4 regions of the Vibrio sp. SCSIO 43133 genome follow, and region 1 is predicted to be linked to each of the others. Evidence: predicted binding sites of a transcription regulator. Region 1 holds the regulator's gene; each other region holds the start of a gene.

Region 1 (6,124 bases):
TTCCCTCAATTCGAATGGTTTCGTCACATAATCATCTGCGCCCATTTCCAAACCAACGATACGGTCGATACTATCTGTGCGACCCGTCACTAGAATGATGCCAATATCCGATTGACTTCTTAATTCACGCGTTAGCATCAGTCCATCTTCTTTCGGCAAGTTGATGTCTAACATCACCAAGTCGATGCTGGCTTCCTGTAGAATCTGACGCATTTGTTCGCCGCTCTCCGCTTCACTCACCAAGTAACCTTCACTTTCGAAGTAACCCGCTAGTTTGCTGCGCGTAACGACATCATCTTCCACTACTAGTACGTGATATTTCATGTCTTTCTATCTCAATCTTTCAATGACAGAGTCATTCTATTCATAATTAGTCACAATTCTAGCCTACATTGACGTGAATTGAAGAAAACTTGCTTTTTCTTGATTCAAAACAAATAGAAATCTTAACTTCAGATATGCAACAGAGATTTATCCAAAAACCTTGTTCCACATGACCATGTCTTCACAACCCTTCATTTTTCGTCTTTTTTTTTCACATCAATGATTACTGTTGTTCATCTTTATTAGCTAAAATAGAGATAACACTTTTGGAGATAAGAAAATGCAAGAAATCAAAGCATTTAACGAACAACGTGCTGAATTATACTGGTGGCTTTCGAGCCTCTTTGCTAGAGAACTAACCACAGAAGAACTCGAGCAATATCAAAGCCCAGATATACGCGCTTTCCTTACCGGACTGGGTGAAAACCCAACACTATCAGCTCCTATCGCCTCTATGGTCGACGCACTAAACAGACTGCAAGTAAGAGAAGATGCCCAACTTGAGTTGTCTGCTGATTTTTGTGATCTGTTTTTGAAAACAGATAAGCATGGGGCGCTACCTTATGCTTCTTTATATATTGGTGAGTCAGGTCTGTTAAACGACAAACCCGCTCAAGTGATGTCAGAGTTGCTTGCGGAGCATAATATTGCGGTAACTGAAAACTTAAACGAACCAGCGGATCATTTGGCTATTGAGCTCGATTTTCTCGGGAACCTCATTATTCGTTCCAACGAATTAGAGTCAGAAGCTCACATGAATGAGGCGATGGAGCAGCAAGCAGAGTTTATTGAACAACACCTGCTAACTTGGGTGCCACAATTCGTGACTAAATGTCAGCAGCACGATGAGTTTGGTTTTTACGCCGCGGTATCAACAGTACTTCAAGCACTCATCAAGCTAGATCTTGATTACTTAAAAGGTGATCAAGCCTAAGATTTTGAGGCGCATGTACTGTTTATCACTCACCGTTACAGACAAAAGTGCGCCTTATCTATAAATTTGTTGTATAAGTGATTGCTTGTATCAATGGGGAAGACTACAATCCGCCGTTTAAATGCAAAAGCCGCTTTGGTATTCAACAAGCACAATAATAATCTGTCGAACTGTTGAACCAAACCGCTGAAAAGCGGTTTTTTCATTCAGAATGCACTACTTATTAGGAACCCATATATTGGCTTCCAGAATTCGAAGCGGTATTGGCTATTAATAGCACTCCGCGATAAAAGGATATAGCTATGGCAACAATCAAAGATGTCGCCCGTCTGGCTGGCGTTTCAACGACCACCGTTTCTCACGTAATTAATAAAACTCGTTTTGTAGCAGAAGCCACACAAGAAAAAGTGATGGCAGCGGTAGATGAACTTAACTATGCACCAAGTGCGGTTGCTCGTAGTTTGAAATGTAACTCGACCAAAACGATTGGAATGCTTGTCACTCAATCTACAAACTTGTTCTTCTCGGAAGTCATCGACGGTGTTGAAAGCTACTGCTATCGCCAAGGCTATACTTTAATCCTATGTAACACGGGTGGTGTCTACGAGAAACAGCGCGACTATATTCGCATGCTCGCAGAAAAACGTGTTGATGGCATTTTGGTTATGTGCTCCGACTTAACTGAAGAGCTACTAGAAATGCTAGACCGTCATTCAGATATTCCGAAAGTGATTATGGACTGGGGCCCAGAAAGCTCTCAAGCCGACAAGATCATTGATAACTCGGAAGAAGGCGGCTATCTCGCAACTAAATATCTGATCGATAACGGTCATACTGACATTGCATGCTTGAGCGGACACCTAGAGAAAGCCGTTTGCCAAGAGCGTATTGTCGGCTATCAGCGTGCTCTAGCGGAAGCGGGTATCGAGATGAAAGATGACCGAATCTTAGAAGGTAACTTCGAATGTGATACGGCCGTGATTGCCGCTAACCGTATTGCAGCAATGGAAGTTCGTCCAACTGCCGTATTCTGCTTCAACGACACCATGGCATTCGGTTTAATGAGTCGCCTGCAACAATTAGGTGTAAAAGTTCCAGAAGATATTTCCGTTATCGGTTATGACAATATCGAATTGGCTGAGTATTTCTCTCCACCACTAACAACAGTGCACCAACCGAAGCGTCGTGTAGGTAAGAATGCGTTTGAGATTCTTCTAGAACGAATCAAAGATAAAGGTCACGAAAAACGCATTTTCGAAATGCACCCTGAGATTGTAGAACGTGATTCTGTCAAAAAACTCACATAATCCTGAAAAAAGTGCCTTTCTAGGCACTTTTTTTTGATCCTCATCCAATAAACTGAACGCTTTATTGTTTGTTTCGACACACTCTCCCGCACAAATCCCAATCGATTATCTGAAGCAATATCACACTTTTACCATACAACCGTCATAGATGTGAGTCATTTTCATTTATTCTAAATATGTCACGCACAGGGCAAACCACTTGAAAGGGTGGGACGCAAAGCCACCGGCCTAAACCAAATTTATTTGATAGGTAGCGGGGTTACCGATGGCAAAGGTATTAGCATTCTTTTGGTTTACCGCTAACAGAAGGCTGACACCCGTTTGCTATACTCTCGGACCTGATTTTGGTGACACAATCAATAACACCGAGAAAAGAATAAGCATGGACAATCCTATACTAAAAAACTCGATGCAATTGTTCGCTCAGCTTGGAAGAGTTAAGTCTCGTTCTATGTTTGGTGGATTTGGTATCTTTATTGACGATACCATGTTTGCATTAGCAGTGAATAACAAATTACATATCAGAACTAACCGTCAGACGATCGCTAAATTTAAGCAACTTGGCTACAAGCCATACGTTTATAAGAAGCGTGGGTTCCCCGTTGTCACTAAGTATTTCGCACTCCCTGAGGACTGTTGGCAAGATCAGGATGTTATCTTGACTCATGCTCGCTCTGCCTTAGAGTTCGCAAAAACAGAAAAAGTGCAACAGTCGGAAACAAAACCCAATCGACTCAAAGATTTACCTAATTTAAGACTGGCTACTGAGCGTATGCTTAAGAAAGCTGGAATTGAATCGGTATACGATCTGCAAGAGCAAGGTTCTGTGGAGGCTTTTAAAGCAATCCAACGAACTCACTCAAATACTGTAGGTCTTGAGTTACTTTGGGCGCTAGAGGGTGCCATTAATGGCACGCACTGGTCCGTGATTCCGCAAAATAAAAGAGAAGAATTGGCCAGTCTTATAAACTAGCCCTTATCGCTCTATACAAAAAATCAGCCTAACGGCTGATTTTTTTAGTTTATGATGAAAGTAAATCTATCCACGCCCTGTCTACTAAACTAATACAGAGTCGTCACAAGGACAGCATCATGAGCAAAAAGCTAATACTCGGAATCGCACTTCTCGCCGTCATTATCATTCTAGGTGTTAATTTTGGACAATATTTAACACTGGAAAATGCTCAGGCTCAGCAAGCTGCACTCAGCGAATATATCAGTCAGAATTTTGTTACTGCCGCATTAGTGTACTTTTTTGCCTATATTGCCATTACCGCATTCTCAATTCCGGGAGCTGCAGTCGTTACGTTACTAGGTGCCGCTTTATTTGGCTTTTGGACCAGCCTTCTTCTTGTCTCTTTTGCTAGTACCATTGGTGCAACCATTGCATTTTTGAGTAGTCGCTTTTTATTGCGTGACTGGGTTCAAAGCAAGTTCGGTTCAAAGTTAGAAACTATCAATAAAGGTGTAGAAAAGGACGGGGCTTTTTATCTATTCTCGCTAAGATTGATTCCGGTATTTCCGTTCTTTTTAATCAACCTATTAATGGGCTTAACACCAATTAAAGTGTCAAAGTACTATTTAGTGAGCCAGCTAGGCATGTTGCCTGGAACTGCGGTTTACTTAAATGCCGGTACACAGCTCGCCAATATTAACAGTTTGTCAGGTATCGTTTCCCCAGCAGTTTTAGCTTCATTTGCCTTGTTGGGATTATTTCCACTGATTGCTAAGTGGATTATGGCGCGAATTTCTCGCTCACCACAGGTACAAGAATAATGAAGGTTTTTATTGGCAATAGTCCGACGGAAGCACATATCGTTCAACAACAATTGAAAAATGAAGGAATCCTTTGTGAAGTTAGAGGTGAAGGGGTTTACACGCTTCGAGGTGAAGTGCCATTTGATGAAAATACCTTGCCTTATGTCTGGCTAATCGATAACAAACAACATGTTAAAGCGAAAGCTATCATAGCCGAGTGGCAAGAACAGTTAAAAGCAGATTTGGAAAAAAGGGATTGGGTGTGTCCAAGGTGTCATGAAGTGAATGAAGCGCAGTTTGGCGCCTGTTGGAGTTGCCAAGCGTTAGCGCCTACTGAGGTGTCACCGACTTAATAAAGGCAATTGAGTGACGATTGAACTCTTCGGGGTTCTCGACATTACAAACATGGCCACAATCTTTAATCTCTAATAGTTGGCTGGACTTATGTTCAGCCACCATTTCTTTCACCGGCTTGATGAACATGTAGTCTTTCTCACCCATTAGGTACAGGGTCGGAATCGGTAGTTCCCTCTCCTTGAAGTAACGATTCAGTGGGTTGACTTCCGTAGTTAGTCGATACCAACGCTTAAATTCGTTTTGGCACAGTTTCTTAGCTTCTCTAACAAACAAGTGGCGAGACTCTTTCTGTCCCCTCTGAGGCATCACAATGTACGCAAATAAGCTGTAGAGCCACATATAAGGGATTATGTGCTTACTCATGTTGCCAATTTTTACCAGTATTTGTGAACGTGTGTTAAAGCGCGTTACCGCTCCACCCAGAACCATCGAGCGCACTCTTGGCATTGCCAGTTCAGCAATATTGCGCACGATGATGGTACCAAGAGACATGCCGACAAAATGGGCCGATTGTATTTTAAGGTGGTCCAGTACACGAACGATATCCATTGTTACCGTTTTGAATGTGTACTTGTTGGCCATGATATCTTTTAAGAACTGATTTGATTTACCATGTCCACGCAAATCAATGAACAGTAAGTTGAAGTGCTCACGATAAGCTCGTATCTGCTTAAACCATATAGATGAGCTGCCCCCTGCCCCATGCACAAATACCACCCATTCATCACTTGTAGGATGGGTATACGTTTTATGAAATAGTAGGCTTTCGGACATAGTTCTCGGATTGGTTAGTAGTACGAAAATAAAGTTATCACAACTCTACACGTCTCAGGAGAAAATTGCGCGGAAATTTAGAAAAAATGATTTCCAATTGTGTCAAAAAATGCCAACAAGTGCATATAAAAGAGCGGCATTACGCCGCTCTTCCAATGATATTAGCTATGTGAGGCTTCAAGCGCCAAATCATACATTTTGATGTATTCCTTGGCAGATTCTATCCAGCTAAAGTCTTTGCGCATTGCTCGAAGTTGCATCTCACGCATCTCTTCTGGGTGTTGCAAATAGAACAGAAGCGCTCGCTGTAAGACAATCAACAGCGCGTCATGGCAAGGCTCATCAAACCCAAAGCCCGTTGCCTGCTGTGGATTGTCATCAAAGTCGATTACCGTATCTTTCAGCCCACCAACTTTACGTACAATAGGCAAGGTACCATAAGCCATACTGTAGATTTGGTTCAGACCACATGCTTCAAATTCAGAAGGCATTAGGAAAAAGTCTGAGCCAGCCTCTACTAGATGAGCAAATCGGTTGCTATACGCCTCTACAAACGCCAACTTATCAGAAAACTGCTCAGCAATATCGTTAAGATGGGAAGCGATTTGTGGTTCACCAGTTCCGATAATGACAACCTGAACATCGTTTTTCAGAAACTTATCCAATATTG
Region 2 (6,124 bases), 1.4 Mb from region 1:
TCGAGTTTGTTGGTACTTATATGTTGCTACCAAACTATAAAGACACGCTACTTTCCACATAATAATCTCAATCGCAGCAGGTTATGGTTGAATCTGCTGCTTTTTTTGATCTGCACATTCCGCTTCTTCAAGCCCGATGTGACCAGTCAACAACTCAACATGATATTGAGAGCGGCACTCGGAGTGCAATGTTAATCGAAGTGAACGTAGTGGATCCTTTCTTAGGTCGATAGTGCTTTCTGCTTTCCCATTCCACTCTTGGCTCGAGACCTCGAATGCGGCAAGGGTCAGCTGCCCTCTATCTGCACTTAACTTAAATGGCGATAGAGAAACATTATAAGTATCAGTTTCTTCAGTTGTCATTTGAGTGTTGTAGAAATTGGCTTCAAGAGAGCCCGATAAAGTGTGCTGTAACGATAACTTGTCTGCCGTAAGAGCATTTACTGACAGCGCCACATCGGCTAAGCCGGAAATTTGTATTTGTTTACTGCCAGTTAAGTAATTGAGTAGCTCGACAGGGGCTGAATATGCTTCAGCATCAATTCGTAAAGGCTGACTTGGCGCAGCAAAGTCAAGTTCTGCTGAGGCGCTGATGTATCCTTTGTCATAAGGGATAAACAGCCGGTTGAGTTGCCACTTTCCATCAGTGCTTTTGGTTTCAACGGCCACCTGGTTGGCGATTATTTTATCGATACTAGCGCTATTGGCTGACGCAATAGTGCTTCCCTGCCAAAAGCCCCAACGATAATCTTTTTTGATAAGTAGATCTTCAGCTTGTAGGTTTAGACCCGTAACTTGCCAATAAGGCTTTCGAGCAAGTTGAATCCATTGACTACGGTTGATATTCAGCGAGTCGATAGAGAGCTGTTTAAGATCGCTGAGATGCAAGTGAGTAAACAGATCCGTTAAAGAGTGATTTTGTTGTTCTTGGTAATACTTGATGCCATCTAAATCGACTTTGTTCAATGCTATTGAATTTGGAGTTAACGTACCTGCTATTTGAATCCGACCTTGTTCAAGGTTGGTATCGAGATCTTTGATGTCGAGTTTATTTGGTGAAAAGCTGAGTTCTAGAGTCGGCTCAATGAAATCAAACTGTTGCCATTGAAGCTTGTCAGCATCGAGCGAGAGATACGCTTGACTTTGTGTCCATATCGAGCGAGTGAGGTCGATGTTTTCTAACGACGCACTAACGTTTTCTGCATGCGCTCCCTGGTAGGTAATATCAGAGTTTAAAAGATCCAAACTGTTAATATGGCCAATCACAGAAGTGAGTGAACTTAACGGTCCTTGGCTGAGTTCTGACAAATCAAATTTTAGCTTGTTGATAGTGGTGTTGACTAAAGACCAATGACCATTCTCAATTTGCGCTTGAGTGGTAACTTGCGCCTTTTTCCACGTGAATGAGGCACCGTAGATTTTCGTGTTGTCGCCAGCAAGGGAACCATCAAGGAGAAGCTCATCAATAGCTTCACCTTGATAGTAGACCTGGGAAGCACGAACTTGAAAGTCTGCTCTAGTACTTTCGATTGATGTACCTACCTCTAGGTTTCTTAGTTGGAGCTGCAGATCATTGATGATCACGTCGTGTCCAGAATAATCCATATGATCGAGAGCGATGTTGTTGATCTGGTAATCAGCTAATGCATCTAGGCCCAGCGTAAGGTTTGATAGATTGGCACCACTAACATACAACTCGTTAATGTGTAGCCACTTAGAAGTCGACGTTGGCAGTGAAAACCACACCGATAGCTTGTTGACACTAATGGAATCGTGCTCAGCTTTTGAAAAGTTGGCATTCGAAAAATCGATTCTATTAGGGTAGTGATAACTTATCGCCTCACTATCCACTTTTATGTTCAATGCTTGCTGCAGAGCATAAGTGATAATTGGTTTGGCATACTGTGTATGCAAGACACCAAAAACGATCAAAACTGAAAGTAAGCCAAGTGCAAGCAATGCTATCCAAAGTGCAATTATCTTTCTTATCACGAAGTTATTTTCCTACCTTCCAACATAAACAATAATTTAGCGTGAAAAACACGAAAAAGCCCCTCAAAAAGAGGGGCTAGAGTTAAAAAATTGAACGTTTATCTAACAATTAGTCCAATTGAGGGCCAGCGGCTACCAATGATTTACCTTCTGCATTATCAGTATACTTGTCGAAGTTATTGATAAAGCGTTTCGCTAGATCTTCGGCTTTGCTCTCCCATTGTAGTGGATCTACATAAGTGTCTCTTGGGTCCAAGATAGTTGGGTCAACGCCTGGAAGCGAAGTCGGTACCTCTAGATTGAACACAGGAATAGTCTTCGTTTCTGCTTGTTCAATAGAGCCATCTAGAATCGCATCAATGATACCGCGTGTATCTTGAATCGAGATACGTTTACCACTGCCATTCCAACCAGTATTCACAAGGTAAGCTTCCGCGCCTGCTGCTTCCATACGCTTCACTAGAACCTCTGCGTACTTAGTTGGGTGTAGCGTTAGGAATGCTGCCCCGAAACATGCTGAGAATGTTGGTGTTGGCTCTGTGATACCACGCTCAGTACCTGCTAACTTCGCTGTAAAGCCTGAAAGGAAATGGTACTTAGTTTGCTCAGGTGTCAATTTAGAAACTGGTGGAAGTACACCAAACGCATCTGCTGACAAGAAGATGACTTTGTTCGCATGACCACCTTTCGATACTGGCTTCACGATATTTTCGATATGGTGAAGTGGGTACGAGACACGAGTGTTCTCTGTCTTCGAACCATCATCAAAGTCGATAGAACCATCGTTGCGAACAGTAACATTCTCTAATAGTGCATCTCGACGAATCGCGTTGTAGATGTCTGGCTCAGCTTCTTTCGAAAGGTTGATTGTTTTCGCATAACAACCACCTTCGTAGTTGAATATACCGTCATCATCCCAACCGTGCTCATCGTCACCGATCAGTGCGCGTTTTGGATCGGTTGATAGCGTTGTTTTACCCGTACCTGATAGGCCAAAGAAGACAGCCACATCACCTTCTTCGCCCATATTCGCAGAACAGTGCATGGATGCGATATCTTTTAGAGGAAGGAAGTAGTTCATCATTGCGAACATACCTTTCTTCATTTCACCACCGTACCAAGTACCGCCGATAAGCTGCATTCTTTCCGTTAGGTTGAATACAGTGAAGTTTTCAGAGTTGAGCCCTTGTTCTTCCCATTTTTGGTTAGTGCACTTAGCACCGTTCATGACCACGAAGTCTGGCTCAAACGTAGCGAGCTCTTCTTCTGTTGGACGGATGAACATGTTTTTAACGAAGTGAGCCTGCCAAGCCACTTCTGTGATAATACGAATGCAGAGTCGAGTGTCTGGGTTCGCACCGCAATATCCGTCAATGACGAATAAGCGTTTGTTAGAAAGTTGACCTGTAACGAGTAGTTTTAGGTCATCCCATGCCTCTTTAGACATAGGTTTGTTGTCATTTTTAACTTTATCGGATGTCCACCACATGGTGTCGCGAGTGGTGTCATCATTAACGATAAATTTGTCTTTTGGTGAGCGACCAGTAAAGATACCCGTGTCTACAGCGACGGCGCCAAGTTCAGTGACTACGCCTTTCTCGTAGCCCTCTAGACCTTCGCGAGTTTCCTCTTCAAATAACTGTTCGTAGCTTGGGTTGCGTACAATGTCAGTTACGCCAGTGATTCCGTACTTGGTAAGATCGATTTGTGCAGCCTTATTAATGTCCATAACGGTCATAGGTGCTCCTTATTGGATTTTTGTAGGGATTTTAAAATTTTTTTTGTAATTCGTTATTTATTATTTGTTTTTTATTTTGAACTCCATGCTAGCAACGGCGACCCGAGAAAACAGGGATATAGTTCAAAAATTATTCATCAGTTATTGATGGTTTTAAGTGTTTTGTCACATATTGAAATTAGGCTAATTCTCCCCAAAGCAAACCTTTGCGTTAGATCAAATGTAACACATGATTTACGTCTTTTGTTAGTGCATTTGCATTAATAATTTGCGTATTTGTTAAATAAAACGAACAAAAAAAGCCAGATCACATCTGATCTGGCTTTTATTCATTTTTACACTCTAAAAATTAGTGTACGGTCTTGTTATCCGATTGGGCATCTGCGTAAAGTGCTTTGATCTCTGGCTCGTCAAAAGCGTAGGTTGAACCACAGTAATCACAGTGCAGGGCAACTTCGCCATCTTGAGCCAAAATGTCAAAAATTTCTTCCTGAGCGACAGTGACAATAGCTGCGCCGCTACGTTCACGTGAACAACCACAGAAAAATTCCACTTCTTTTGGTTCGAATAGCTGTACTTTATCTTGGTTATATAGACGGTAGAGCAATTCATTGGCTTCTAAACCAAATAACTCTTCATCTTTTACAGTATTCGTGAGCTGCTCTAGATGCTCGAAATCTTCTGGAGAACCGGTACCATCAGGCATAACCTGAAGCAGCATGCCTGCCGCATGCTTGTGACCATCAACTTCACCAGTACGGATCCATAAACGAGTCTTCAACTGTTCAGAACGCTCGAAATAGCCCTCTAGCACCTCTGACAAATTGTCACCTTCCAATCCGACAACGCCTTGATAGCGTTCACCTTGATCTGGAGTAATGGTGATAACTAGGTAGCCTTTACCCATCATGTCGTGGATTGAAGCATCATCAGCAATATCGCCTTCCCAGCGAGCAACACCACGTAGTTTTTGGTTGTGGTCTCCATTAATCACCGCTAAGGAAACTGGGCCATCACCCTGCAACTGCATGGTAATTGAACCTTCGAACTTCAACGTAGCAGTTAGTAGACTTGTCGCAACAAGCAACTCACCTAGAAGAGTTTGCAGTGGAGCTGGGTATTCTTTGCTGGATAGTATCTCCTGATAGGCGCTATCCAATTGCACGAGCTCTCCGCGCACTGATAGCTCTTCAAAGAGGTAGCGATTTAATGTGTTGTTAGCCATTTAGGAAACTCCAGCTTATTGATGTTTAAACTTAATAATGTCGCGACGCTGTTTTTTGTCAGGTCGACGCTCAGGGCTTGGGTTGTGAGCATTTAGTTTTCTGCGCAACGCGTTATCTTCTCGTTTGGCAATACTCTCTGATGTTTCTGAGTAGAGAGTTTGGGCTTCCGGTGCACCTCTGCGTTGATCTGAAATACGCTCAATAGTCACTGTCTTTTCTTCATTGCCTTGTCTGAGGGCGATGACAGCGCCTAATTCTACAATTTTACTTGGTTTAGAACGTTGTCCATTATAGTGGACTTTGCCACCATCGACCATGTTGCGAGCGATGCTTCTTGTCTTGTAAAAGCGGGCGGCCCACAGCCATTTATCGAGGCGAACGGCTTTTTCTTCGGAACTCATACTGAATCCTGCTATCTAACTCAATATCAGTGCTCTTGTGCTCAATAACCTGACAGTTTTAAGTAATTACTGACAAATTGAGGAGAGCTGCTGATAGGTTTATCATGCTAATATTCCTCTAAATGGAGTTTAGATCTAATTATTTCAACCCCATTCTGCGGATTGCACTACAGTCATAGTAGTTATGCTATAGTCAGATGATTAACCATACAAAAAACGATTGCTGATAATTTAGCAATAACAATTAATTACACAGTCAGTAAATGTTTAGTAGGGCAGGAAGTTAGGAGAGTGAAAGGAATATCCATATCGGCTGCGAGTATCAACACCGCTTCTATATCTTCATTTTTTCGTCGTTGTCTGCAGTATCAATCTCAAATTAGCCTAACGCTTACTCTAACCATGTTAGCGGTGTCCGCTTGGATTGCTGGCGTTTTACTATGGCAATTGTTTCCTCAAACTCATTCTGTTAGTCAATGGGTTGCGCCCGTTGCTGTTAATAACCAAGCGCAAACTCAATCTAATAATTTACACTCTTCCGATATCAACAAAGCCAATATCTTTGGACGGTACAATCGCGAGCAAAAAGTAGTACAGGCGCCAGTGGTGACTGATGCACCTAAAACACGTTTGAATGTGGTTTTAGTCGGCTCGGTAGTAAGTAGTAATCCTAACTTGAGCCTTGCGGTGGTTGCCAATCGTGGCAAGCAAGGAACGTATGGGATTGGAGAACAGATTGAAGGCACGCGAGCGACGGTGAGCGCCGT
Region 3 (6,124 bases), 510 kb from region 1:
CACTCGATTGTCGCTGGTGGCTTACCAGAAATGTCGTAAACCACACGTGAAATGCCGTCAACTTCGTTGATAATACGGTTCGAGACCTTACCTAGGAAGTCATATGGTAAATGTGCCCAATGAGCCGTCATAAAGTCGATGGTTTCAACAGCACGCAGTGATACTACCCAGTCATACTTACGGCCATCACCCATAACACCTACAGAACGAACTGGTAGGAACACGGTAAATGCTTGAGAAACTTTGTTATACAGATCTGCGGCGTGCAATTCTTCAATAAAGATAGCATCAGCACGGCGCAGCAAGTCACAGTACTCTTTCTTGATTTCACCAAGAACACGAACACCTAGGCCTGGTCCTGGGAATGGGTGACGATAAAGCATATTGTATGGTAGACCCAGTTCTAGACCGATCTTACGCACTTCATCTTTAAACAATTCACGTAGTGGCTCAACAAGCCCCATTTCCATATCATCAGGAAGGCCACCCACATTGTGGTGTGATTTAATAACGTGAGCTTTACCCGTTTTAGAAGCAGCTGACTCAATGACATCTGGGTAGATGGTACCCTGTGCTAGCCATTTCGCATTTTTAAGCTTCTTAGACTCTTCATCGAATACGTCAACAAACACGTGACCGATTGTTTTACGTTTCTCTTCTGGATCTGACTTTCCTTCAAGTGCAGTCAAGAAGCGCTCTTCTGCGTCAACTTTGATGATGTTTAGACCGAACTTATCGCCAAACATTTCCATCACTTGCTGGCCTTCGTTAAGACGAAGTAGGCCGTTGTCCACGAACACACAGGTCAGCTTGTCGCCAATTGCACGGTGAACAAGCATTGCAACTACCGATGAATCAACACCACCAGATAGACCCAGAATAACCTCATCATCGCCTACTTGCTCTTTAATACGAGCAACAGCATCTTCGATGATGGATTCTGATGTCCATAAACGCTCACAGCCACATGCACCAAGAACAAAGTTCTCTAGCATTTGCAGGCCTTGTTTAGTGTGCGTTACTTCTGGGTGGAACTGAACGCCATAGTATTTCTTCTCTTCATTCGCCATAGCAGCGTACGGGCAAGTGTCCGTTTCACCAACTTTTACGAAGTCTGCTGGAATTTCTACAACTTTATCGCCGTGGCTCATCCAGACGTCTTGAGTCGCTTCAAGATCTTTGAAAATCGCTGAGTCACCAGATACTTTAACTTGTGCGTAGCCAAATTCACGTTCGTTTGAACCTGCTACTCGGCCACCAAGCTGCTCAGCCATTGTCTGCATGCCGTAACAAACGCCAAGAACAGGAACACCTGAATCAAATACGTATTGAGGAGCACGAGGAGAATTTTCCTCTGTTACACTCTCAGGGCCGCCAGATAGAATAATACCGTCTGGGTTGAATTCACGAATATCCGCTTCTTCTACATCCCAGCTCCATAGTTCACAGTAAACGCCGATTTCACGTACACGACGTGCTACTAATTGTGTGTACTGCGAGCCGAAGTCTAAAATCAGAATTCGTTGGTCATGAATATTTTTCGTCATTTTGGGCAATCTTATAAGCTAAGTATTGAGAACGGAGGCGAGTTTACCCGCCTCACATCTATGCATCAAGGAAAAAAGCAAACGTTTACGTAAGATTTAGACTTACTTGGGTCAATTGTGACCCTCAACGTTATCACTACAGTCTATGGGTAATTAACCTAGACGGTAGTTTGGTGCTTCCTTAGTGATTTGAACGTCGTGCACGTGTGACTCGTTTAAGCCAGCACCAGAGATACGTACGAACTCTGCTTTAGTACGCATATCTTCGATAGTCGCAGAGCCTGTTAGACCCATGCTTGAACGAAGACCACCCATTTGTTGGTGAACGATTTCTTTTAGGCGACCTTTGTAGGCGATGCGACCTTCGATACCTTCTGGAACAAGCTTGTCCGCAGCATTATCTGATTGGAAATAACGGTCCGATGAACCTTGAGACATCGCGCCAAGAGAACCCATTCCACGGTAAGCCTTATAAGAACGGCCTTGATAAAGAATAACTTCGCCTGGTGCTTCTTCAGTACCAGCAAACATAGAGCCAACCATCACGCATGATGCACCAGCAACGATTGCTTTACAGATATCACCAGAGAAGCGGATACCACCGTCTGCGATAACTGGAATACCATATTCGTTGGCAACACCAGCAGCGTCAGCAATCGCTGTAACTTGAGGAACACCAACACCTGTAACGATACGAGTTGTACAAATAGAACCAGGGCCAATACCAACTTTAACGGCACTAACACCCGCTTCAATCAATGCTTTCGCGCCAGCAGCCGTAGCTACGTTGCCACCAATGATATCGAGATCTGGGTACGCTTCACGTGTTTCGCGAATGCGAGTTAAAACGCCTTCTGAATGACCGTGTGAAGAGTCAATCAAAAGCACATCAACACCAGCTTCAACTAGAGCTTTTACGCGCTCTTCGTTACCCGCGCCCGCACCGACAGCAGCACCTACGCGCAGACGACCTTGCGCATCTTTACATGCGTTTGGTTTACGTTCTGCTTTGTGGAAGTCTTTTGCAGTGATCATACCGGTAAGTTGGAACTCATCGTTTACGACCAACACTTTTTCAACACGTGCACGGTGCATCTCTTCTTGCACTTCTTCACGAGAAGCGCCTTCTTTTACTGATGCTAGACGCGCTTTTGGCGTCATTACTACTTCTACTTTCTTACTTAAATCAGTAACAAAGCGAACATCACGGCCAGTGATGATGCCTACAAGCTCATTCGTTTCTGTAACAACAGGGAAACCTGCAAAGCCATGCTTTTCAGTTAGCGCCATTACATCTGCAATCGTTGCTTCTGGACGAACAGTAACAGGGTTTGTTACTACACCAGCTTCAAAGATCTTAACAAGACGTACTTGCTCAGCTTGTTGCTCAATAGACATGTTTTTGTGGATAAAGCCAATGCCACCTTCTTGGGCAAGCGCGATCGCTAGACGCGCTTCCGTCACTGTGTCCATAGACGCAGAGATCATTGGAATATTCAGACTGATATTCTTCGTCAACCGAGTGCGAAGATCGGCTGTGTTTGGGAGAACGGTGGAGTGAGCTGGAACGAGTAGTACATCATCGAACGTCAGCGCTTCTTTGGCAATTCTTAGCATTTGCAATATCTCACAATAGAGGAGTTGAAGGAATAATCCGCCCTTATCGTTTCGCATAATAAGGTCATTTGGATTAGATATTGCGGTGGGATTATACGCCCGACGAAATCGCTTGGCTACACATTTTTATATTTTTTATTTGCATTTACCCCCTTGATATGTATTATATTGCCGCTAATTTCCATACCCACGTCTTTGAGATTAGCTGTGCCCCTATCCTCGCGATCAAGCTCTAATTCTACGTCTAGTAATCAAAACATTTACACGGTGTCACGCCTGAACTCTGAAGTTCGTTTGTTGCTAGAAAATGAAATGGGGATTGTGTGGTTAGTCGGCGAAATTTCTAACTTTTCTGCACCTGTCTCTGGTCATTGGTACCTCACTCTTAAGGACTCTCGCGCTCAAGTGAAATGCGCGATGTTTCGTGGTAACAACCGCCGTGTAACGTTCAAACCTGCTAATGGAAATCAAGTACTAGTTAAAGCAAGACTCTCTCTCTATGAGCCACGAGGTGACTATCAGCTCATCATAGAGTCAATGCAACCCGAGGGGGATGGTCGACTTCAGCAAGAGTTTGAGAAGCTGAAAATGTCACTTGCCGCAGAAGGTTTGTTTGCTCAAACACTAAAACAACCATTGCCCAGCCACCCAAAACGTGTAGGTATCATTACCTCCAAAACGGGCGCTGCTTTATTTGATATTTTAGATGTTTTGAAAAGGCGTGATCCTTCCTTACCTGTGGTTATTTACCCGACGACGGTTCAAGGAGATAATGCTGCGATTGAGATTGCTCAAGCGATTGGCAGAGCAAACAGCCGAAACGAGTGTGATGTGTTAATCGTCGGTCGAGGCGGAGGTTCACTTGAAGATTTATGGTGCTTCAACCACGAAATCGTCGCCAGAACCATTGCCGCCAGCCAAATACCAATTATCAGTGCAGTCGGACATGAAATTGACGTCACTATCGCTGATTACGTCGCTGATGTGCGCGCCCCGACACCAAGTGCAGCCGCAGAACTAGTCAGCAATGATACCTCTCATAAACGTGAGTCACTGATCACTAGAGAACAGCGCCTGAGAAACATCATTCGACTTTATCTGTCGGAGCAAAAGCAGCGCTTGTCCTCGTTGATGCAAGACCTGAGCAATCAACATCCTAAACATCATTTGCAGCGCCAAAGTCAACGCCTGGATGAATTTGAGTACCGCCTTAATGCCGCAATGAAGCAAAGGTTATCTCAAGAGACTCTAAGGTTAACCAACAAGCTGCATCGCCTGAAGTTACAGTCTCCTGTTACTCGTCTGGCACAACAATCGCATCGATTGACTCAATTAGAAAGCCGACTAGAGCAAGCGATGCAACGCCAACTCTCTTCAACTAAGCATAAATTTGCATTAACAGTAGGTAAGCTTGATACGGTGAGTCCACTCGCTACTTTGAAGCGCGGTTACTCTATTACTCAAGATGAGGATGGGAAAGTCATTTCTCATGTAGATTCGGTAGAGATAGGCTCGACAATGACGACTCAAGTAGAGCATGGCACTCTTGTCTCTACCGTTACCGATATCAAACCTAACTAGACAATCTCACTAAGCTTTGATTGGTTGGAATTCAAACCTTGCTCGAGATTTGGACTTTAGTTCATTACATGAGTTACAAAAATAGTTAGCTGCACCACACGCCTGAAGCTTTTCCATTTCAGCTTGGCAATCTGGGCAATAACCAATTTTGACAAAGTGTTTAGTACATTGTTTACAGAAATACTGCCCGTCCCAATCTAAAGCGACCTTGCAATCTGGGCACTCGTTGTCTGCGAAGTTCATATCTCACCTAAATATTAGTAGATGTTAATATTGATATTCTATCTCGAACACCTAAAGGATACTAGGCAACTGCCATAAGACGTTCTTTAACGTTAGGAAAACGTTTAGCCACGAGATAGGAATAAACTCTCTAACTTAGCTTTACGTTTGACTTTGTACATCTCGGTATCCGCTAAACGGATCAATTGGTCAATCGTCATGTCTGAACAACATTCTTTAGTTGCAAACCCAACGCTAACACCGATGTTAGTCTCTTCTAAAGTGACAGGTTGATTCAATTCTGACTGCAATGTCTCGTAAAAAGTTCTGGAATCTTCCTGACTAGGAAAGCAACTAAACGCAAGAAACTCATCGCCACCATATCGACCTAACACAGCTTGGTCAGGTAATAGCAAACGTAATTTTTGCGCGACAGCAACCAACACCCTATCGCCAAATTGATGTCCATATACATCATTTACCTGTTTGAATTTATCGATATCTATGAAGAAACAGCCAAGAAAATTGCCTTGAAAGCAATGACTTTGTTCGACACGTTCTAATAGAGCTCGACGATTCAGGCATTGAGTCAGACAATCAAACTTAGCTTGGTAGTTGAGTTTATCTTCTAAAGCATATTTCTCTAGTGCCACAGAATAAACCGCGGCAATAGACTCGAGTATCTCCAGTTCAATAGCATGGGGATCAGAGGGCAATGAGCTATAGAGTGCAAACGTACCCAATACGTGCTCTTGTGTCGAGATCACTGGCACAGACCAGCATGCTCTAATATTTGCTTGTGTCGCAAGTTCAACAAAAGGCTGCCAATTACTATGGCTTTTGACATCAGAGACGATAACAGAACGTTTTAAATAGGCAGCCGCACCGCAGGAACCTACTCTTTCTCCTATTTCGATCCCATCAATAGCATCGTTGTAAAAGTCAGGCAAGTTAGGTGCTGAAGTGCTGTACAGTCGATGTGTCTCTTGATCTAACGTTAATATTGAGGCGCGTTTATCCTTAAACAGGCGCTCTGTTAACTTAATGATTCGCTCCTCCAATTGGGGTTTTGGCAACCCCAGAGCAAGTTCTTTCAAGAGTAAGTTCATGCCCTTATGGGCATCTATCAGCAAATCTTTCGTCATAAATCCGCAGAA
Region 4 (6,124 bases), 1.6 Mb from region 1:
ACGCATAAAAACTTCCAAAGAACAAAACTGTATAGAGGTATAAGATGGATGCCCGACCTCAAAATTACAAGGGCTGGCGTCTCGATTTAGCTAGGATTTTTACAGGCTTCTGCCACAAATGGGTTATCGTTGCCTTGAATGCGCTTGATGCGTTCATTGCGAGTGCACTCCCAAGTGTCGACAGGGTAAGTTTTATTCCAAGCTTGCATTAACTGTGTTTGTTGTTTGGACAGCTTAAACCCGTACTCTTTACTCATATATAAGTAGGTACGGGCGATGGAACCTTTAGCTCGGTCTGGTGGCATGACTTTGCGTTGTTTGAAGTTAACTTGCATCTCGCAGCGGCCATAGCTGACGCCATCAATACCATTCCACTGAGAGAAGTTGTAATTGGAGCGGTCGCCATTGACTTCACCGATAGCTGGTGTGAGATTGTGTAAATCCGCCTCCATTAATTTGAACGCTTTATCGTTTCGAGTGCAGTTCTTCCGGCCACCTTCTTGCCAGCATTGACGCTGGTGGCCAAATTGCCATGCGGGTACGACATGTTCCCATTCAATACGACTTGCACGTTTCTGCTGTTTGCGGACTTGATAACCACAAGATGACAGGTCTGGAACGCCTTTTTTTCCTTGCCATTGAATATCACACCCACAGTAAAAACTGATAGGGTGATCCGCATAGATTTTGACGGCTTCTTTCTTCGCTTTGCTAAAGCTACTAGGTGGGGCACTAAGCACCGAGAATGAGGTTAAACCGATGAATAGCGCCAAGATAAAAGATAAATAACGATTCATTGCAAGTCTTTAAAAAGGTTGAGATAACCTAGTTTAACTCGCAAAAAGTGCCCAATCTACCGATAGATATGTAGATTACTCGGCAAAGATCCTCAATTTAACTGAGTTGTTTGCCCGTGAATTCAATTTGGCTGCCACATTTTCGGCAACGATAACTGGCCTGCTGACGCATCACTTTGTTGTGTCTTCTTATGGATACGGGGAAAGTGTCGCACTGACAGCGGTATTCGAAGGTACGACCTTGAACGGATTGAACATTCATAGAATGTGTGGTCTTGGGTGTTAACGAAAAGACTTGGTTCATAACCATTTGCCACTCCATTCCATGTGGGCGCACTCGACCAAAGCAAGCAAACGTAATGAGGTGAGCGACTTCATGTGGAATCACTTCGTTGATAAAAGCTTGTTGGTTCTCGGCAAACAAGACTGGATTTAAACGTATCTCCCACGCTTGCAAGTAGGCTTTTCCCGCCGCTTTGCCACGAAGTTGGTAGTTGAGCGCGGGCATGCGAAAGTCTCGCTCAAAGTAGTGACGAGCCTTTTCGATACATTGTGCTAGTTTTTTTACTGCGAGGTAGTGCAGTTCTTCGGATGGAGATGATTTCATTTAACTCAATCAAAAAATAACGCCCAAATGAGGGCGTTATTCTAGAGACATTGGTTATGTTTGCAATATATTGCTCGTTGGCTTAAGGATGATGTTTTTTCTTAATGGTTTCGTGATAGGCGTGCCATGTACCATAGCCTAGGATTGGCATAGTAATGATCATTCCAATGCCATAGGTAGCGAAGCCAATCAAGATACCGCCACAGATTACTAAAGCCCATACAATCATGGCTGGAATATTCGATTTGACCGCATTGAAGCTAGTAAACACGGCGGTCATCACATCGACGCGTCTCTCCATCATGAGTGGAATCGAGAACGCTGAAATGCTGAAGATAATCGAAGCAATCACAGCTCCAATAACACTACCCGTAATCAAAAATGGTGCAAAATCTGTCAAGGGTGCGCCTTGAACAGAAGGGTAGAGAGCGTGCAACAAGGCTGCGATTCTCATCCAGAAAATCATCGCTACAGCGAGCAAAACGGCAAATGCCCACTGTGAGGTGGAATTTCTACCGATGGCTTTCATGGAGTGGAACAGACTGGGTTTGTGTCCTTTTTCTCTTTCCCATGCTGCGTCATACAACCCAAGTGCCAAAAATGGCCCTATGAGCATATAAACCACCAAACTCGGCATGATGACTAGGTGGGTTCCTTGCCATTGTACTAATAGCACAATCGCGACAGCGGCAGCCGTAAAGCATAAGCCATAAAACGCGCTGATAATTGGCATTCGAATTAGGTCATGCAAACCAAGCGCTAGCCAGTGAAATGGCGCTGATACACTCAGTTGATTGCAAGGAATAGTTTTAGCGTAATCTTGATCCCTGACTTCGTGTTTCTTGTGGAAGTCGTCGGTATTTACAGTTCGAGGCATATGTCCTCCCTGATTTGACAAACTGGCCTACGTTTCTCAGGGATGGCGCTAACGATGCTGGTTATTCAGCACGAACAGTTATAGCAAAGTGTCGTTGTTTAGCGTCTTCCCCTTATAAGTGCTCTATTTACAGTACGAAACTCAGACCCCAAAAGGTCTGTTTGCAAGGGCACTTTTGATTAACTATTAACCGAGTTGCGAGAAAACACAATTTTCAGAAGGGTATAAATTACGTGCCGCAAAGTTCATTTTTAACAATAATGCAACAAAGTGTTTGAAATGGTTAGTAATAAAAACAAAAAAGCCTTCAAAAAATATTTTGAAGGCTTTTTAGAGTATTAGTTCAGAGTTGGCAGATTATAAACCAGCGAAGTCGCGTAGGATTACTGCTTTGTCTGTCGCTTCCCATGGGAACTCTTCACGACCGAAGTGACCGTATGCTGCTGTCTTCTTATAGATTGGCTGAAGAAGGTTTAGCATCTCTTGTAGACCGTATGGACGCAGGTCGAAGTTTTGACGTACTGCTTCGACGATGATGTCGTGAGATACTTTTTCAGTACCGAATGTTTCCACCATGATAGAGGTTGGATCAGCAACACCGATAGCGTAAGAAAGTTGGATTTCACAGCGATCTGCCATGCCAGCAGCAACAATGTTTTTCGCTACATAACGTGCTGCATATGCTGCAGAACGGTCTACTTTTGATGGATCTTTACCAGAGAATGCACCACCACCGTGACGAGCAGCGCCGCCGTATGTATCAACGATGATCTTACGACCTGTTAGACCACAGTCACCCATTGGACCACCGATTACGAAACGACCGGTTGGGTTGATGAAGAAGTTAGTTTCTTTGTTGATCCACTCTGATGGTAGTACTGGTTTGATGATCTCTTCCATCACTGCTTCGCGTAGGTCTGGTGTAGAAATTGAATCACAGTGCTGAGTTGAAAGAACAACGGCATCGATACCAACGATCTTACCTTGATCGTACTGGAACGTTACCTGAGATTTAGCGTCTGGGCGCAACCAAGGTAGAGTACCGTTCTTACGCACTTCCGCTTGTTTTTGAACAAGACGGTGAGAGTAAGTAATAGGAGCTGGCATTAGGATGTCAGTTTCGTTAGTTGCATAACCGAACATGATGCCTTGGTCACCAGCGCCTTGCTCTTTAGGATCTGCTTTATCAACGCCTTGGTTGATGTCTGGAGACTGTTTACCGATAGTGTTTAGTACCGCACAAGAATCAGCGTCAAAGCCCATATCTGAATGAACGTAACCGATCTCACGAACAGTTTCACGAGTCAATTCTTCGATATCAACCCATGCTGAAGTAGTGATCTCACCGCCTACCATCACCATGCCAGTCTTAACGTACGTTTCACAAGCAACACGTGCTTTTGGGTCTTGTTCAAGGATTGCATCAAGTACCGCATCAGAAATTTGGTCAGCGATTTTATCTGGATGGCCTTCTGATACAGATTCAGAAGTAAATAGGTGCTTAGCCATGAGAGCTCCAATTACATTTTAAAGCGAGCATATCGTACTCACTTATAGAAAATTCAATGATATATTGTAGGTGTATCTACATCTAGACGTCTATTCTATTCATCAATGTGCGATTAGCAAGCGATTTTTGCTTTTAAGTTATAGCCAATCGTTTGCCCATTTTTGTCAAAGAAACGCGCTTTAGTACGACATTATCGCGGCAAAAAGCCAAAAAATGACGGTAAAACGTTTGCAGAGAGTATGGGGCTTTGCGACAATAGCGCCGCTGATTATTCGTTCAGCTTATGAAAAACTTGGAATTCGCTTAATGCACTCAGGAGCCTACATGTCTTCTCGTAAACAACTCGCTAATGCAATCCGCGCGCTAAGCATGGATGGTGTTCAACAAGCTAACTCAGGTCACCCAGGTGCGCCAATGGGTATGGCTGATATCGCTGAAGTTCTTTGGCGTTCTCACCTAAATCACAACCCGTCAAACCCAGAATGGGCTGACCGCGACCGTTTCGTACTATCAAACGGCCACGGCTCAATGCTGATTTACTCTCTGCTTCACCTAAGCGGCTACGAGCTATCAATTGACGATTTGAAAAACTTCCGTCAACTGCACTCAAAAACACCAGGTCACCCAGAGTACGGCTATGCACCAGGTATCGAGACGACGACTGGTCCTCTAGGTCAAGGCATTACCAACGCGGTTGGTATGGCGATTGCTGAGAAATCTCTTGCAGCACAATTCAACAAAGAAGGTCACGACATCGTTGACCACTTCACTTATGTCTTCATGGGTGACGGCTGTCTGATGGAAGGTATCTCTCACGAAGCATGTTCTCTAGCAGGTACGCTAGGTCTAGGTAAGCTGATTGCTTTCTGGGATGACAACGGTATTTCTATCGATGGTGAAGTGGAAGGTTGGTTCTCTGATGACACACCTAAGCGCTTCGAAGCATACGGCTGGCACGTAATTCCTGCAGTAGACGGTCACGATGCTGATGCAATCAATGCAGCGATTGAAGCGGCAAAAGCGGATCCTCGTCCAACACTAATTTGTACTAAAACCATCATCGGTTTTGGTTCACCAAACAAAGCGGGCTCTCACGACTGTCACGGTGCACCACTAGGTCACGACGAAATTGCAGCAGCACGTGAATTCCTGGGTTGGGAACACGGTCCATTCGAAATCCCTGCTGACATCAAAGCAGAGTGGGATGCAAACGAAGCGGGTAGCGCAAAAGAAGCAGCTTGGAACGAGAAGCTAGCGGCTTATGAAGCGGCTTACCCAGAACTAGCAGCTGAGTTTAAGCGTCGTGTGAACGGTGAGCTTCCAGCTCAGTGGGAACAAGAAGCAAGCAAGATCATTGCTGATCTTCAAGCTAACCCAGCAAACATTGCATCTCGTAAAGCGTCTCAAAATGCTCTAGAAGCGTTCGGTAAGATGCTTCCAGAATTCATGGGCGGCTCTGCTGACCTAGCACCATCAAACCTCACCATGTGGTCTGGCTCTCAGTCGCTAACGGCTGACGATGCGTCTGGTAACTACATCCACTACGGTGTACGTGAATTCGGTATGACCGCGATCATCAATGGTATCGCTCTGCATGGTGGTTTCGTCCCTTACGGTGCAACCTTCCTAATGTTCATGGAATACGCTCGTAACGCAATGCGCATGGCTGCACTGATGAAAGTGCAAAACATCCAAGTTTACACTCACGACTCTATCGGTCTGGGTGAAGATGGCCCGACACACCAACCGGTTGAGCAAATCGCATCACTACGCGTAACGCCGAACATGAGCACATGGCGTCCATGTGACCAAGTAGAGTCTGCGGTTGCTTGGAAATACGCGATTGAGCGTAAAGACGGTCCAACATCGCTCATCTTCTCTCGTCAAAATCTTGCACAACAAGATCGTGACGCAGAGCAGCTAGCCAATGTTGCTAAGGGGGGTACATCCTGAAAGACTGTGAAGGTACACCTGAGCTGATCCTTATCGCTACGGGCTCTGAAGTTGAGCTAGCAACAAACGCTTACGCTGAACTGACGGCTGAAGGTAAGAAGGTACGTGTAGTGTCTCTTCCTTCTACTGACGTATTTGATGCGCAAGATGAAGCATACCGTGAAGCGGTTCTTCCTGCGGCAGTGACTAAGCGTATTGCTGTTGAAGCAGGTATTGCGGATTACTGGTACAAGTATGTTGGCTTCGGTGGCAAGATTATCGGCATGACAACATTCGGTGAATCTGCGCCAGCGGGTGAGCTGTTTAAGATGTTTGGCTTCACAACTGAAAACGTTGTAAACACAGCAAAAGAGCTACTTGCTTAATTTAGAAGACTCAAT

What was found. Region 1 encodes PurR, which represses purine synthesis genes. Its sites were predicted from a motif close to TNANGNAAACGTTTNCNTNA; they were not measured.
Region 2: pckA (phosphoenolpyruvate carboxykinase (ATP)) is a predicted target of PurR. The motif match lies at 3,925-3,944, and genes of this name have one in related genera.
Region 3: guaB (IMP dehydrogenase) is a predicted target of PurR. The motif match lies at 3,265-3,284, and genes of this name have one in related genera.
Region 4: metK (methionine adenosyltransferase) is a predicted target of PurR. The motif match lies at 3,931-3,950, and genes of this name have one in related genera.

What each region holds. Positions count from the first base shown of each region.
Region 1 is NZ_CP068024.1:2,397,888-2,404,011, forward strand. It holds gene torR (two-component system response regulator TorR) at 1-324, opposite strand, end outside; gene torD (molecular chaperone TorD) at 605-1,258, shown strand; gene purR (HTH-type transcriptional repressor PurR) at 1,561-2,565, shown strand; cyclic di-GMP riboswitch class I at 2,745-2,832, shown strand; gene JKJ11_RS11335 (TfoX/Sxy family DNA transformation protein) at 2,948-3,538, shown strand; gene JKJ11_RS11340 (TVP38/TMEM64 family protein) at 3,658-4,341, shown strand; gene JKJ11_RS11345 (putative signal transducing protein) at 4,341-4,676, shown strand; gene JKJ11_RS11350 (alpha/beta fold hydrolase) at 4,654-5,454, opposite strand; gene glgA (glycogen synthase GlgA) at 5,616-6,124, opposite strand, start outside.
Region 2 is NZ_CP068024.1:161,440-167,563, forward strand. It holds gene JKJ11_RS00795 (bifunctional GNAT family N-acetyltransferase/hotdog fold thioesterase) at 1-62, shown strand, start outside; gene JKJ11_RS00800 (AsmA family protein) at 82-1,992, opposite strand; gene pckA (phosphoenolpyruvate carboxykinase (ATP)) at 2,102-3,730, opposite strand; gene hslO (Hsp33 family molecular chaperone HslO) at 4,080-4,955, opposite strand; gene hslR (ribosome-associated heat shock protein Hsp15) at 4,971-5,357, opposite strand; gene gspC (type II secretion system protein GspC) at 5,649-6,124, shown strand, end outside.
Region 3 is NZ_CP068024.1:2,910,156-2,916,279, forward strand. It holds gene guaA (glutamine-hydrolyzing GMP synthase) at 1-1,547, opposite strand, end outside; gene guaB (IMP dehydrogenase) at 1,701-3,164, opposite strand; gene xseA (exodeoxyribonuclease VII large subunit) at 3,372-4,745, shown strand; gene JKJ11_RS13695 (zinc ribbon domain-containing protein) at 4,755-4,988, opposite strand; gene JKJ11_RS13700 (sensor domain-containing diguanylate cyclase) at 5,093-6,112, opposite strand.
Region 4 is NZ_CP068024.1:399,534-405,657, forward strand. It holds gene rsmE (16S rRNA (uracil(1498)-N(3))-methyltransferase) at 1-6, opposite strand, end outside; gene JKJ11_RS02125 (endonuclease) at 87-797, opposite strand; gene JKJ11_RS02130 (SprT family zinc-dependent metalloprotease) at 895-1,404, opposite strand; gene JKJ11_RS02135 (DUF2189 domain-containing protein) at 1,487-2,281, opposite strand; gene metK (methionine adenosyltransferase) at 2,639-3,790, opposite strand; partial or broken gene tkt (transketolase) at 4,098-6,109, shown strand.